3 regions of the Paenibacillus sp. LjRoot153 genome follow, and region 2 is predicted to be linked to each of the others. Evidence: riboswitches for the same ligand, from Rfam matches in the RefSeq annotation. Region 2 holds a riboswitch; each other region holds the start of a gene.
What was found. A riboswitch is a leader RNA that binds a small molecule or an ion and turns the genes downstream of it on or off. The one in region 2 is predicted to bind thiamine pyrophosphate.
Positions count from the first base shown of each region.

Region 1: another riboswitch for thiamine pyrophosphate. It lies ahead of ACSQ8P_RS01755 (ECF transporter S component); the one in region 2 lies ahead of thiC (phosphomethylpyrimidine synthase ThiC).
Region 3: another riboswitch for thiamine pyrophosphate. It lies ahead of ACSQ8P_RS31060 (thiamine phosphate synthase); the one in region 2 lies ahead of thiC (phosphomethylpyrimidine synthase ThiC).

Region 1 is NZ_CAXUQH020000001.1:377,407-381,630, forward strand. It holds gene ACSQ8P_RS01740 (AraC family transcriptional regulator) at 1-23, shown strand, start outside; gene ACSQ8P_RS01745 (DUF3105 domain-containing protein) at 24-740, opposite strand; gene ACSQ8P_RS01750 (methyl-accepting chemotaxis protein) at 942-2,387, shown strand; TPP riboswitch at 2,459-2,569, shown strand; gene ACSQ8P_RS01755 (ECF transporter S component) at 2,708-3,304, shown strand; gene ACSQ8P_RS01760 (ABC transporter ATP-binding protein) at 3,309-4,224, shown strand, end outside.
Region 2 is NZ_CAXUQH020000001.1:6,376,186-6,380,409, forward strand. It holds gene ACSQ8P_RS27505 (Gfo/Idh/MocA family protein) at 1-556, opposite strand, end outside; gene ACSQ8P_RS27510 (sugar phosphate isomerase/epimerase family protein) at 559-1,413, opposite strand; gene ACSQ8P_RS27515 (AbrB/MazE/SpoVT family DNA-binding domain-containing protein) at 1,693-1,929, shown strand; TPP riboswitch at 1,972-2,081, shown strand; gene thiC (phosphomethylpyrimidine synthase ThiC) at 2,175-3,950, shown strand; gene bioC (malonyl-ACP O-methyltransferase BioC) at 3,999-4,224, opposite strand, start outside.
Region 3 is NZ_CAXUQH020000001.1:7,174,813-7,179,036, reverse strand. It holds gene hflC (protease modulator HflC) at 1-107, opposite strand, end outside; gene hflK (FtsH protease activity modulator HflK) at 104-1,111, opposite strand; TPP riboswitch at 1,240-1,338, shown strand; gene ACSQ8P_RS31060 (thiamine phosphate synthase) at 1,481-2,086, shown strand; gene thiO (glycine oxidase ThiO) at 2,102-3,325, shown strand; gene thiS (sulfur carrier protein ThiS) at 3,309-3,512, shown strand; gene ACSQ8P_RS31045 (thiazole synthase) at 3,517-4,224, shown strand, end outside.

The sequences.
Region 1 (4,224 bases), 6.0 Mb from region 2:
ATCGTGAAACCATTCGAAAATAATTACATCGTTCCGCCGCCGAGACGTACGTTAGCTGGAATTTGTTCAGGACCTTTGTTGATATAGTCGTGAATGAATGTACCGACACTAGCTTCATCGAATTTGGCGAGTGACATTGTTTTCGTCCAAGCTGTAACCACGACCTCTTGATCGGCAGGCACATCCACATTAGGTACTGCGAGAACACCAGCACCAGCCGTCTTGAAGTGGGTCAAATATTCAAGTCGATCGAGCAGCTCCTTCGGTGCATCGGGATGGTAATGGATGATGATATCGCCATGCTCCAAGTTGTGGACAAGCATCTCGTAACCAGGTCTTTCCTTATAGAAACCGAATTTCAAATCATGAGGGCTATGCGTACCTGAAGTAGGAATTTTCATGTCGTACATCAAGGTGCCATCTTTATGATCGCGCCCGTAATCTTTATCTGTTGTGACCTGAATATTGGCATGGAAATTAAGCTTATCTAGGCTGTACTTGCCTGCGGAGCTTTGAATAAGTGAAGTACCGACGCTGCCGAGAGCGATAATGAGCAGGGCATGTGAAAGAAGGAGCCATGTTTTATGTTTCTTTTTCAGTGCTTGCTTTTCAGCCTTTTTCAACCGCGAGGTGTTGTCTTTGTTTATTTTTGCTGCGAGCACATAACCAATGATAGCTGCAATGAATAGAGCTAGTCCGATATAGAGCAATATGGTCATCATTTCAATCCCTTTCTGCATCGTGGAATGATCCACCCTGAATAAGTTCCATTATTGAAAAATAATGAAGACACTACAAATTGTAGTTTTTCTAAGGGGTGGAAGTCAACTTCTAATGTTTTCCTGATTTTGGAATGCCAAATAAAGGGTTTGAAGAACTATTTGTTGAATGGTGTAGAGAAATGTCTGATTTTGTAGAAAGTTATTTAGGGGGGAGTAACAATGACGGATCAACTGCTTGAATTAAACAGAAGGAACAGCTTAATGGTTAAGCTTTTATGGGCGTGTCTTGCCCTTGGGGTCGCGGCTGCGTATACATCCGCATCCATGATGATAAGCCTTTCCTCGGTCGGTGTACCGATTGCCATTGTATGCACGATTTTAACCTGGAAGAAGATTGCTATTCCGTATACGAAGTATGTTATTGCAGTTGGGCTTAGTGCGATTTCTTATTTTTTCATGTCACATAGTGCATCTTTGTTTGGTCTGTTTATTTTGTACCTAAGCTTAGCCCTCATTTCTTTATACATGGACTATAAGCCGCTCGTACTGAATGGTGTACTCGGACTGATTAATTTGAACTATTACATAACAACGCTAACTCCACATGTAGATCCCATTGGGGTTAATGTTTTTTATCTGCTCACGATCATGACACTCATCGGTCAAAGTCAGATTGGGAGAAGAATGTTAACGAACGTTGCCAGAAGTGCGAAGGAATCGGAGCTTGCTAAAATCAAGACCGATGAAGTACTGTCAGGCGTGCGTACAACGACAGAAGTGCTGGGTACATCGAGTGGAAACCTGCAAGAGAATGCTACGGTAACAGGTAGAATTACGGAGGAAGTCGTTGCTGCCTTTCAGGAGATTACGATCGGTATTGAATCACAAGCGTCCAGCATTAACGATATTACATCAGCTATTCAGAATGTGAATGAGACGGTGGAACAGACCACTGCGGCATCGAATACGATGAGCAGCAGATCTCAGGATACGGCGAGAATGACGAACGAAGGCAAGACCCAGATGGAAGATTTGTCGCTCAAAATCAATGATATCACCGTCATCGTCACCGAGACTTCCGATATCATGAATGAAGTGAATGAAGAAAACGTGAAAATCGGGAATATCGTTTCCACCATTGCAGAAATCGCGAACCAGACGAATCTATTGTCGCTGAATGCTTCAATCGAGGCTGCTCGTGCAGGCGAGCATGGCAAGGGCTTCTCCGTTGTAGCCAACGAAATTAGGAAGCTGGCGCAGAACGCGCACATTGCATCGACGGATATTTCAGAAATCCTCGGCTCAATTCAGGCCAAAGTTGTGAAAGCCGCCCAGAAGGTTGCCGTTGGCATTACTGCCGTAGAATCCGGGAAGAAATCGACAGTTAGCGTCAATCAATTGTTCGAGGTTATCAATTCGAATACAGCGGAAGTGATGGAGCAGGCGGGGCACCTGCAGCGCATGAATCAACAATTGCAGATCTCATCGCAGCGTGTAGCGGAAGAGATGACGTCTGTTGCAGCAATTACCGAGGAGTCCGCAGCATCCGTTCAAGAAGTGCTGGCTAGCGCGGAAGTGCAGCAGCATCGGGTGCAGAATATCGTAGACAGCATCCGTCAATTAAACGGATTGACGCAGGATCTGAAGCATCTGATTGAGAAATAAATGTGCACGAGGATCCTTTGGGAAAAAAAGGATTGCCAAAGAGCGGCTAATCCGCTACAGTTAAGCCAAATGAATAGCAACACGGGTGCTTGATGAAGTCAGGCTGAGATAGTGGCCCTAATGCCACTGACCGTTAATCTGATCTGGATAATGCCAGCGTAGAGACCTGATGTGCTTTTTTTATGCACAAATGTTCAAGCCTGCCGGTATTTCGGTGGGCTTTTTTTGTCCTTTAGGGGCAAGGAGACCATGTATCCAAGGTTGGCGTGTTCGCCTATCTCATTGACAAATATGAATGGGAAAAAGGAGTCGAGAAGAAGATGGCGCAAAGGGAAGCAAGCAAAAAAGGGTTGAAGCTGACAGATATTTTGATCACGATTGTTATTTCAGCAGTGTTTGGTGTGATTTATCGGATTTGGGGACCGATTTATGATCTCATGAAGCCCCTAGGCTTACATGCGGAGCAGTTGAGCTATGGCATGTGGTTCATGGCGGCAACTTTCGCGTTCCTCGTGATCCGCAAACCTGGTGTTGCTCTGTTGGCTGAATTGGCAGCGGCAACGATCGAGGCCTTGTATGGCGGCCATTGGGGTGTGGCGACGCTTGTCTTTGGATTACTGCAAGGGCTTGGTGCTGAGCTGGTGTTCGCGGCTTTCCGCTATCGTCGCACCAATGTGGGGGTAACTATTCTTGCAGCTTTCGCTTCAGCCATCATGTCCATTTTTGTGGATACGTACTATGGCTACATCGATCAGCTGGCTTTCTGGAATTATACGTTATTCATTGGTTTACGTTTACTGGGCAGCGCTTTGATCGCTGGCGTATTCGCCTACTATTTGACGAGCGCCTTGTCTCGCACGGGTGTGCTGAATCTGATTCGACCTGTTTCCAAAAAAGATTACGACGTATTGGGGTAACGAGATGAGTGAAGGAATGAGCGTTACGAATCTACGGTTAAAATATCCCGGCGATGACGCCCCCCTGATCTTTCAGGGGGTTTCCTTTTCCATCGAGCCTGGTGAGAAGGTGCTGCTTCTAGGACCTAGCGGCAGCGGGAAATCGACGCTGCTTCAAGTGCTGAGCGGAATTGTCCCGGACATGATTGAGCTTCCGCTCAAAGCGGATGAGATTCGCAGGCCTAGCCGGTGGGGGTATGTATTTCAAGATCCAGATACACAGTTCTGTATGCCTTATATTGACGAAGAAATCGCGTTCGTGTTGGAAAATCAGGAAGTGCCGCGGGCAGATATGCCTGCGCGCATTCGGTATTATTTGGACTTGGTCGGGTTGCATGTGCCCGATGCGCATACGTTGATTAGTACGCTGTCTCAAGGAATGAAGCAGCGTCTAGCGATTGCTAGCGTGCTGGCGCTTGAGCCGGAGGTACTCTTTCTCGATGAGCCCACGGCATTGTTGGATGAAGAAGGTACGAAACAAGTGTGGGACACGATTCGAGCGATTAGCGGGGACAAAACCCTCCTCATTGTTGAGCACAAAATTAGCGGCATGCTGGATTTGCTCGATCGGTTGATCATCCTGACACCCGAGGGTAGGGTTCTAGCGGATGGACCGCCGAATACCATGTTCGAGCTGTACAAAGAGCAAATGAGGGAATATGGCATTTGGTATCCTGAGGTGTGGGAGGATTACGCCAAGGAGAATTTGCTTGCGGATGTGAGGGGAGAGGACCAAGGGAATATGGAGCCCACAAGTGTGGTGCCGCTGGCGCCCGTTATGGTCTTTCAGGATTTCGTCGGTGTTCGCGGCGGGCAGATCAGGACCTCTGTGGATAACTTTATCGTCTATCCAGGTGATTGGATCACCGTTGTCGGCGCCA
Region 2 (4,224 bases):
CTAAGCAATGAATCCCTTGGTTCATTAAGGCCCCACCATCCTCAGCGATCGTTCCGCGCCATTCCGCGCTATCATAATAAGACTGGGATCGATGGAAGGGCAGCGATACCTCGACTAGCAGAAGTTTTCCGAGTGCGCCTTCATCCAACACCCGTTTAATGGCTTGATTCTGAGCCTCAAACCGCCTCTGTGAAATGACAGAGAGTGTAACATTCTTCGCTCTTGCCGCTTGCACAAGCCGCTCCGCGTCGTTCACATTCATACTGATTGGTTTCTCTATAATCAGATGCTTGCCTGCATTCACGACTGCAAGCCCGATGGCCGCGTGACTACCGCTTGAAGTCGTGACACAGACGATATCCACATCGGACCTGGCAAGGAGCTCGTGATAGTCCGTCGTCCAGGAGCAGCCTTCACGATCTGCAACCGCTTGCGCCTTCTCTTCCGTTCGGCTAGATACCACAACCAGACTTGCCTCTTCGATATGACGGATGGCCTCGATATGAAAATCAGCGACCGATCCACAACCGATAATGCCGAACCTCCAGTTAGCCAACCCTATACCTCCTCAAGCAGAGCTCGAAGCGCATCCAGCGTCATTCGCGTACCTGTCAGCTGACTGCCGCCTTCCGGAACAAAATGCGTTTCAATTGTATACAACCCCTCATACCCATCCGCTTCAAGCGCCTTTATCTGAGCCACCACAGCTACATTGCCAGAACCGAGAGGCACACATTTCGGTGTTCCATCTTGACGAATGTAAGCATCCTTCAGATGGACATGTGCCAAAGCATCCTTCATGTACTGGTACCCGCTCGGGAATGCCTCTCTGGCGCCATAAGCTTCGTTGCCTGGATCCCAAAGGCCCCGAACCGCTGGAGAATCGACGGCGGATACAAGTGCCGCCACTTCCTCCGCAAAGCCTCCATTACAGGAAGGCTCATTCTCTAAGAGCAGGACCACGCCTTCCCTCGCTGCGATGTCGCCTGCCCTTTTTATATAATGAACAATCTCATCACGATGCCGCTGTGGGTCCATTTCCCGCCAAAACGAGAAAATACGAATGCGTGTCGTCCCCAGCAGCTTAGCAATTTCGATCACTCTATCCAGTTTCTTAAAATGTTCTTCTATACTCTGTTCCTTCTGACCAAACGTGTCCCCCGATTCAACCAATCGCTTCGGATCCAACGCGCATTTAAACAAAGGAGATGCAATGGCAGAGACATATAACCCACGCTCTTCGACCATTTTGCGAATGCCAACGATCTGATCGTCATCTAATACGGATACATTGATGCCATTCACAACTCTTACTTCGACATGTTGTAAACCCTGTTCTGCAGCCCAATTCAACGCTGTCTCGAAATCCGGAGATACTTCATCCGTCAGTACGCCTAATCGATTCCAAATCAATGAATAACCTCCAACTTCGCTTAAGAATGCGATTCTGATTTCTTCTTATTTTCCTAACTATACCAAGATTGTCTGGGGCAAAGTTGACGTTTCTATTGAAGTAAGTTTACATTTTTTTCGCTTTCACTCGGCAGTGAACATCTTGCCCACTCCATGAAAATCATAACTAGTAAATAAAAGGAATTTGAGTGCATATGTGGAATAGATGTATATACAGAATATGAGTCTTTGTAACTAGTAGAAGTAGTTCTTTCGTTCATGAAAAAAGGAGGTAAATGTATGAAATCGACGGGAATTGTAAGAAAAGTAGACGAATTGGGACGGATCGTTTTACCTATTGAGTTGCGTCGGACACTCCATATTGAGATCGGTGACGCCATCGAGGTCTATGTGGACCCTGAGCGTATTACGCTCAAGAAGTATATGCCTGCTTGTGTGTTCTGTGGTAATTTCGAGGACATGACCTATTTCAAAGGGAAGCTCGTTTGCGGCAACTGTATTGATGAGATAAAATAACGATTGCAATAATTAGAAATAAAGTGTAGATTAAATACCTAAGTGCATAATCACGGGAGCTTGGTGAGACCAGGCTGAGAGGATAGTTATAACTATCGACCGTTAAACCTGATCTGGATAATGCCAGCGGAGGAACACAAGATCTCTTTGTATACCAAGAGACCGCCTCTATTTATAGATGCGGTCTTTTTTTCGCAGCATGAATCCTCCGCTTGATTAAAATCAACTATTAGGAGGCAAGGTAAATGTCAATGGAAACTAGTAATGAAAAGGTCGCTTCTTCAACATCCGCTTTTCCGGGAAGCAAAAAAGTTTATGTCGAGGGCTCACGAAAGGACATCAGGGTCCCCATGCGTGAAATCAAATTGAGTCCTACTACTGGGGCTTACGGAGAGCAGGAAAACGCCCCTGTTCGTGTGTACGATACGAGTGGTGCTTATACAGATGAGGAAATCCAAACCGATATTCGTGCAGGTATTGCGCCTAATCGTTTGAATTGGATTGTAGAACGCGGCGATGTTGAAATATATGAAGGAAGAACGATTAAACCGGAAGATAACGGATATACCAAGGAAGAGAACGTTACCGAAGTTTTTCCAGGCTTACATCGTCACCCGATGAGAGCGAAAACAGGTCGTAACGTAACCCAGATGCATTATGCACGTCAAGGTATCATCACGTCCGAAATGGAATATATCGCGATTCGCGAAAATGTATCTCCGGAATTTGTGAAAGACGAAGTCGCTCGTGGTAGAGCGATTATCCCCGCCAATATTAATCACCCTGAAAGTGAGCCTATGATTATTGGACGAAACTTTCTTGTTAAGATCAACGCGAATATTGGGAATTCAGCTGTATCGTCTTCCATTGAAGAAGAAGTGGAAAAAATGAGATGGGCTACTCGCTGGGGCGCTGATAATATTATGGATCTCTCAACGGGTAAAAACATTCATACCACCCGGGAATGGATTATTCGTAATTCCCCTGTTCCTATTGGTACCGTACCTATTTATCAAGCACTAGAGAAAGTGAATGGAAAAGCAGAAGATTTGACGTGGGAAGTGTACCGTGACACGCTAATTGAACAAGCTGAGCAAGGTGTCGATTACTTTACGATTCATGCTGGTGTTCTGCTGCGTTATGTTCCTCTTACGGCCAAACGAGTGACAGGTATTGTTTCACGAGGCGGCTCCATCATGGCAGCCTGGTGTCTCGCCCACCATCAGGAAAACTTTCTGTATACCCATTTTGAAGAGATTTGTGAAATCATGAAAACCTATGATGTATCCTTTTCATTAGGAGACGGTTTACGCCCAGGATCCATTGCAGATGCGAATGATGAAGCCCAGTTTGCAGAACTAGAAACATTAGGTGAACTCACCAAAATCGCTTGGAAACATGATGTACAAGTCATGGTAGAAGGTCCTGGTCACGTACCCATGCATTTAATCAAAGAAAATATGGATAAACAACTTGAAATCTGTGACGAAGCTCCATTTTACACATTAGGACCCTTGACTACGGATATTGCGCCAGGCTATGACCATATCACTTCTGCCATTGGAGCAGCGATGATTGGCTGGTTTGGCACTGCCATGCTCTGTTATGTAACGCCCAAAGAGCATTTGGGCTTGCCCAATAAAAACGACGTTCGTGAAGGGGTTATCACTTATAAAATTGCTGCTCATGCCGCTGATTTAGCCAAAGGACACAAAGGTGCCATGGACCGCGATAATGCATTATCCAAGGCACGTTTTGAATTCCGCTGGCATGATCAATTCAACTTATCCTTGGATCCAGAAAGAGCCATTGAATACCATGATGAGACACTTCCTGCAGAAGGTGCCAAGGTCGCTCATTTTTGTTCGATGTGCGGTCCTAAATTCTGCTCCATGCGAATTTCCCAAGATATCCGAGACTTCGCTAAACAACAAGGCCTTGAGGAAGCTCAAGCCATTGAAAAAGGGATGAGTGAAAAGTCAGAGGAGTTTAAGAAAGCGGGCCACGCCCTATATACGTAAGTAATGGCATAGAAAAAAAAGGGTTGCTGCGGCAACCCTTTTACTTTTCTAACCTTCAGCCGACGCTCGGATCATAAGAAGATCGTAACTAGCAACGACGCCTCCCTGTATGCCGAACTTATCCTCGTATTCCTGGTACATCTTGGCGAACAGGCGTCGCGTGCTGATGCCATGCAAAGCAACAGCTTCTGATGTGCTAGCTCCCATTCCTTTTACCGAAAAGAGGAAATCTCTTACGGAAGCATACGTTTCCTTTCGAACCTCACGCTCAAAT
Region 3 (4,224 bases), 800 kb from region 2:
ACGACGCGGTATTGTCCTTCTTTGACAATAAAGATGGAGATTAGGAAGAAAAAGACGAGAACGACACCAAGGATGGATCTCAGAATCCATTTGCTTTGTAAGGTCATTTCGCAGTCCCTCCAGTCGTACCAGTTGCAGCAGCAGGTGTGCGCAACAGCTCATTAATTGGTAAATATTTGACCGTTTCGCCGGTGCTGTCGCTGATGAAAATTTTGGCGTTCGGTAATATTTTTTCTAACGTCTCGATGATAAGCCTGCTCTCTGTTACCGATTTATTATTGGCATACTCCGCATACAGGGCGTTAAACTTTGCCACATCCCCCTGCGCATTCAAAATCCGTGATTTCTTCTGGGCTTCGGCATTCTCAAGCAGTGCCTGAGCGTTACCGCGCTCCCTTGGAAGGATATCATTTTCGTATTTCGTCGCTATGTTAATCTTCGTGTTTTTCTCTTCACGTGCGTTGGTTACATCTTTAAAAGCATTCTGTACATCGCCAGCTGGCGGCTCGATATCTTGGAATTTCAAATCGACAATATGAATTCCTGTTTGATATTTCGTTTGCATCTCAATCAAGCGTTCTTTGACCTTGCCTTGGACCTCGGTTTTTCCTTCTGTAATGGCAAAGTCGAGCGCAGTAGCGCCGATAACCGAACGAATCGCTGCACTCGCGGAGTTACGTAGGAATAATTCTGCATTATCAATATTGTACAAGTAGTTGCGCATGTCACTGATATTCCATTCCACGACGGCATCAGCGGATAAAATATTTTCATCCCCCGTAATCATCATCGCTTCTTCTTCTACGGGAGTGATTTTACCACCCACTTCACGGAAGCCAATTTGGATACGTTGTGTTTTTTTGGCAGGAAGTACAATGACCTGTTGAATAGGAAAAGGGAGTTTAAAGTGAAGCCCAGCTTCCTTCTCGGTCGTATATTTGCCTAATGTTAAAATAGCCGCCTTCTCATGCTCTTGTACCGTGTAGAAGGTGGACGATCCAAAAATAAGGACGAGAACGATAACAAGGCCGATAACAATTTTGGTCATCAAGCCCGGCGGGAGTGAGGAGGGTCTTCGTCGATCGGGTTCTGGCAGTACAAATGGTTCCATGGCAAACACCCCTTTAATATAAGATTTACTGATATGCTATACGGGAAGTTTTGGAAATGGTTTCAATAGGAAAATTGTTATTTCCAAGAGTTGGCTGTCATGCTATGATGGTTAGTAATTGCATACGAATGAATCCCTAGGGGCGCCGAGAGGCTGAGACAGTGCAGACTGAACCCTTTGAACCTGATCTGGTTTATGCCAGCGGAGGAAAGTGGAACGAGCTTTGGAGCCGATTTTATATCTGTTTACGATGAGGCAGCCTACAACCACTTTCCTGAGGAAAGTGGTTTTTTTTGTATTTACTTGCAAAGTGGGGATGGAGAGTACTGGTTAAAGAGAAGTGTTTCGTGGAGAGGAGTCGAGCTTTGCGTGTCACAGAAAGAACTGCATGTCATATCGGGCGGTAAACATACATGGTCAGAGATCGCAAAGATTGCGGCGCAGATTCACCCGTATGTCACGGCGATTCATATTCGCGAGAAAACGAAGTGCTTGGACGAAGTATTTATCGGCGTTCAGTACTTAGTAGAGCAAGGTATTCCTGCCAAAAGTCTGTACGTTAACGGCTTTCCTTCTATCGCTCTAGCCTTGCAAACAGGGGGGCTTCAGCTTCCAGGCACGACGCCATCTCTTGTTACTCAGGATGAGTTTTGCCGGGGGATACAGCGCATTGGAGTCTCTGTGCATCATGCAGATGAGGCGAAATGGCGTGAAAAAGAGGGGGCCGATTATGTCATGTTCGGTCATATCTTTGCGACAAACTCCAAGCAAGGAGTTCCGCCTAGAGGTTTGGAGCAGTTAAGACAACTAGTTAATCAGGTTAACATTCCTGTGATTGCGATAGGCGGGATGACACCTGCGAGGGTAAAGCCCGTTCTGGATGCAGGAGCATCTGGGATCGCGGTGATGAGCGGAATATGGGAAGCAGCGGATCCTCTTGGAGCCGTTCTAGCCTATCATGATGAGCTTCAATAAATAGAGGTGAGCGAAATGTCAGCAGCAAGATCAGATGTCATCATCGTTGGCGGTGGTGTTATCGGTACATCCATCGCGTATTACTTGGCTAAAAGAGGGCAATCCGTCACGCTGCTAGAGCGCAGCCAGCTAGGCACAGAAGCCTCGGCTGCGGCAGCCGGCATGCTCGGCGCGCAGTCCGAGATGGAAGACACGGGCGCCCTGTTCCAGTGGGCGCGCCAAAGCCGATCCATGTTCCCCGAGTTGAGCGGGGAACTTCGAGAACTCACGGGCATCGACATCGGTCTCGTCCGTGAGGGGCTGCTGAACGTCGCGCTCAGCGACGTTCAAGAGGAGGAGCTGCGCGCGCGGGAGAAGCTTCAGCGCGCCGCGGGCGAGAAGGCCCAGTGGCTCAGCGCAGCTGAAGCCACGGCTATAGAGCCCGCGCTGAGCGGGGCGACGCGCGGAGCCCTGTACCTGCCGGGCGATGGGCAGGTAGATGCTCCGCAGCTGGCGGCGGCATTCGCGCAGGCTGCGCAGGTACTTGGGGCGAAGGTGCAACCGTTCGCCCAGGTGCAAGGGCTGCTGACCGCGCAGGAGCGCGTCATCGGCGTGCAGACGGCCGCCGGTCCGCTCTATAGCGACCACGTGGTCGTCGCCGCAGGCACGTGGAGCGGTCAGCTGCTTGGGAGCATCGGCATCGAGTTGCCGATGTATCCCGTGAAGGGCGAGTGCTTCTCCGTTAGGACGCCGAAGCCATTATTGAAGAAAACCCTGTTCACACCAGGGTGCTATATCGTTCCGAAAGCCGGCGGACGGCTGGTGGTTGGCGCGACAGTCGTGCCGAACAGCTATGACCGCAAGGTGTCGCTTTCGGGGCTAGCCGAGCTGATGGATCGCGCGAGGGGGCTGATGCCCGCACTCGGCGATGCCGAGTGGGAGAAGGCCTGGTCGGGGCTGCGCCCGCAGACCGCCGACGGACTGCCCTACATCGGCAAGGTGCCGATGGTGGAGGGGCTGTATACAGCGTGCGGTCATTACCGCAACGGGATATTGCTGAGCCCGATCACCGGGAGGGTGATGGCGAATTTGATTTTGGGCGGAGATGGCGCAGGTGAACAAGGGAATGATGCGATAGCCCCTTGGCTGGATGCCTTCAGCCCGGATTTTTCGCCAAAGACCACACGTGTGAGTCAGCAGGGTCAGGACGGATTTTCAGCCATAGGAAAGGAATTGATAAGCATTGAAATTGCACATTAATGGTCAGCAGGTAGATGTACCCGATACGATTCGGACCGTTGTGGAGCTGCTTGCGCATTTCGACCTAAGCGACAAAATGCTCGTGGTTGAGCATAACGCAGCCATTTTACATAAAGAGGATCACGCCGGTGCTGAGCTGGCGGAAGGCCACAAAATTGAGATCGTTCATTTCGTTGGAGGAGGATAAAAACATGTTAAAAATTGGTCCATATGAGTTTCGTTCACGTTTGCTGCTAGGTACGGGGAAGTTTCCTGATTTTCAGATTCAAAAACAAGCGGTGGATATCAGTGAGTCACAAATTTTGACGTTTGCGGTTCGTCGGATGAACATTTTTGAGGCGAGTCAGCCGAATTTCTTGTCGATGCTGGACACGTCGAATTTCACGTTGCTGCCGAATACCGCTGGTGCCAAAACTGCTGAAGAAGCCGTCCGCATCGCACGTTTAGCAAAGGCTTCAGGCTTGTGTGACATGATCAAAGTCGAGGTTATCGGGGATGAAATGACGTTGCTGCCCGATCCAGTGGAAACGCTGAAAGCTTCGGAAATGCTGCTGGAGGAAGGCTTTATTGTACTTCCATATACATCGGACGATGTGTTATTAGCTAAACGTCTGCAATCACTTGGCGTACATGCGATTATGCCTGGTGCATCACCGATTGGCACGGGGCAGGGTATTATTAACCCGCTGAATTTAAGCTTCATCATCGAGCAGGCGACGGTTCCGGTCATCGTGGACGCAGGGATTGGTGCACCTTCCGATGCGTCATTGGCGATGGAAATGGGAGCAGATGGTGTGCTGCTGAACACAGCAGTATCCGGTGCAAAGGATCCTGTCAAAATGGCGTATGCCATGAAACTCGCCATCGAAGCGGGACGCGCGGGCTTTGAAGCGGGGCGG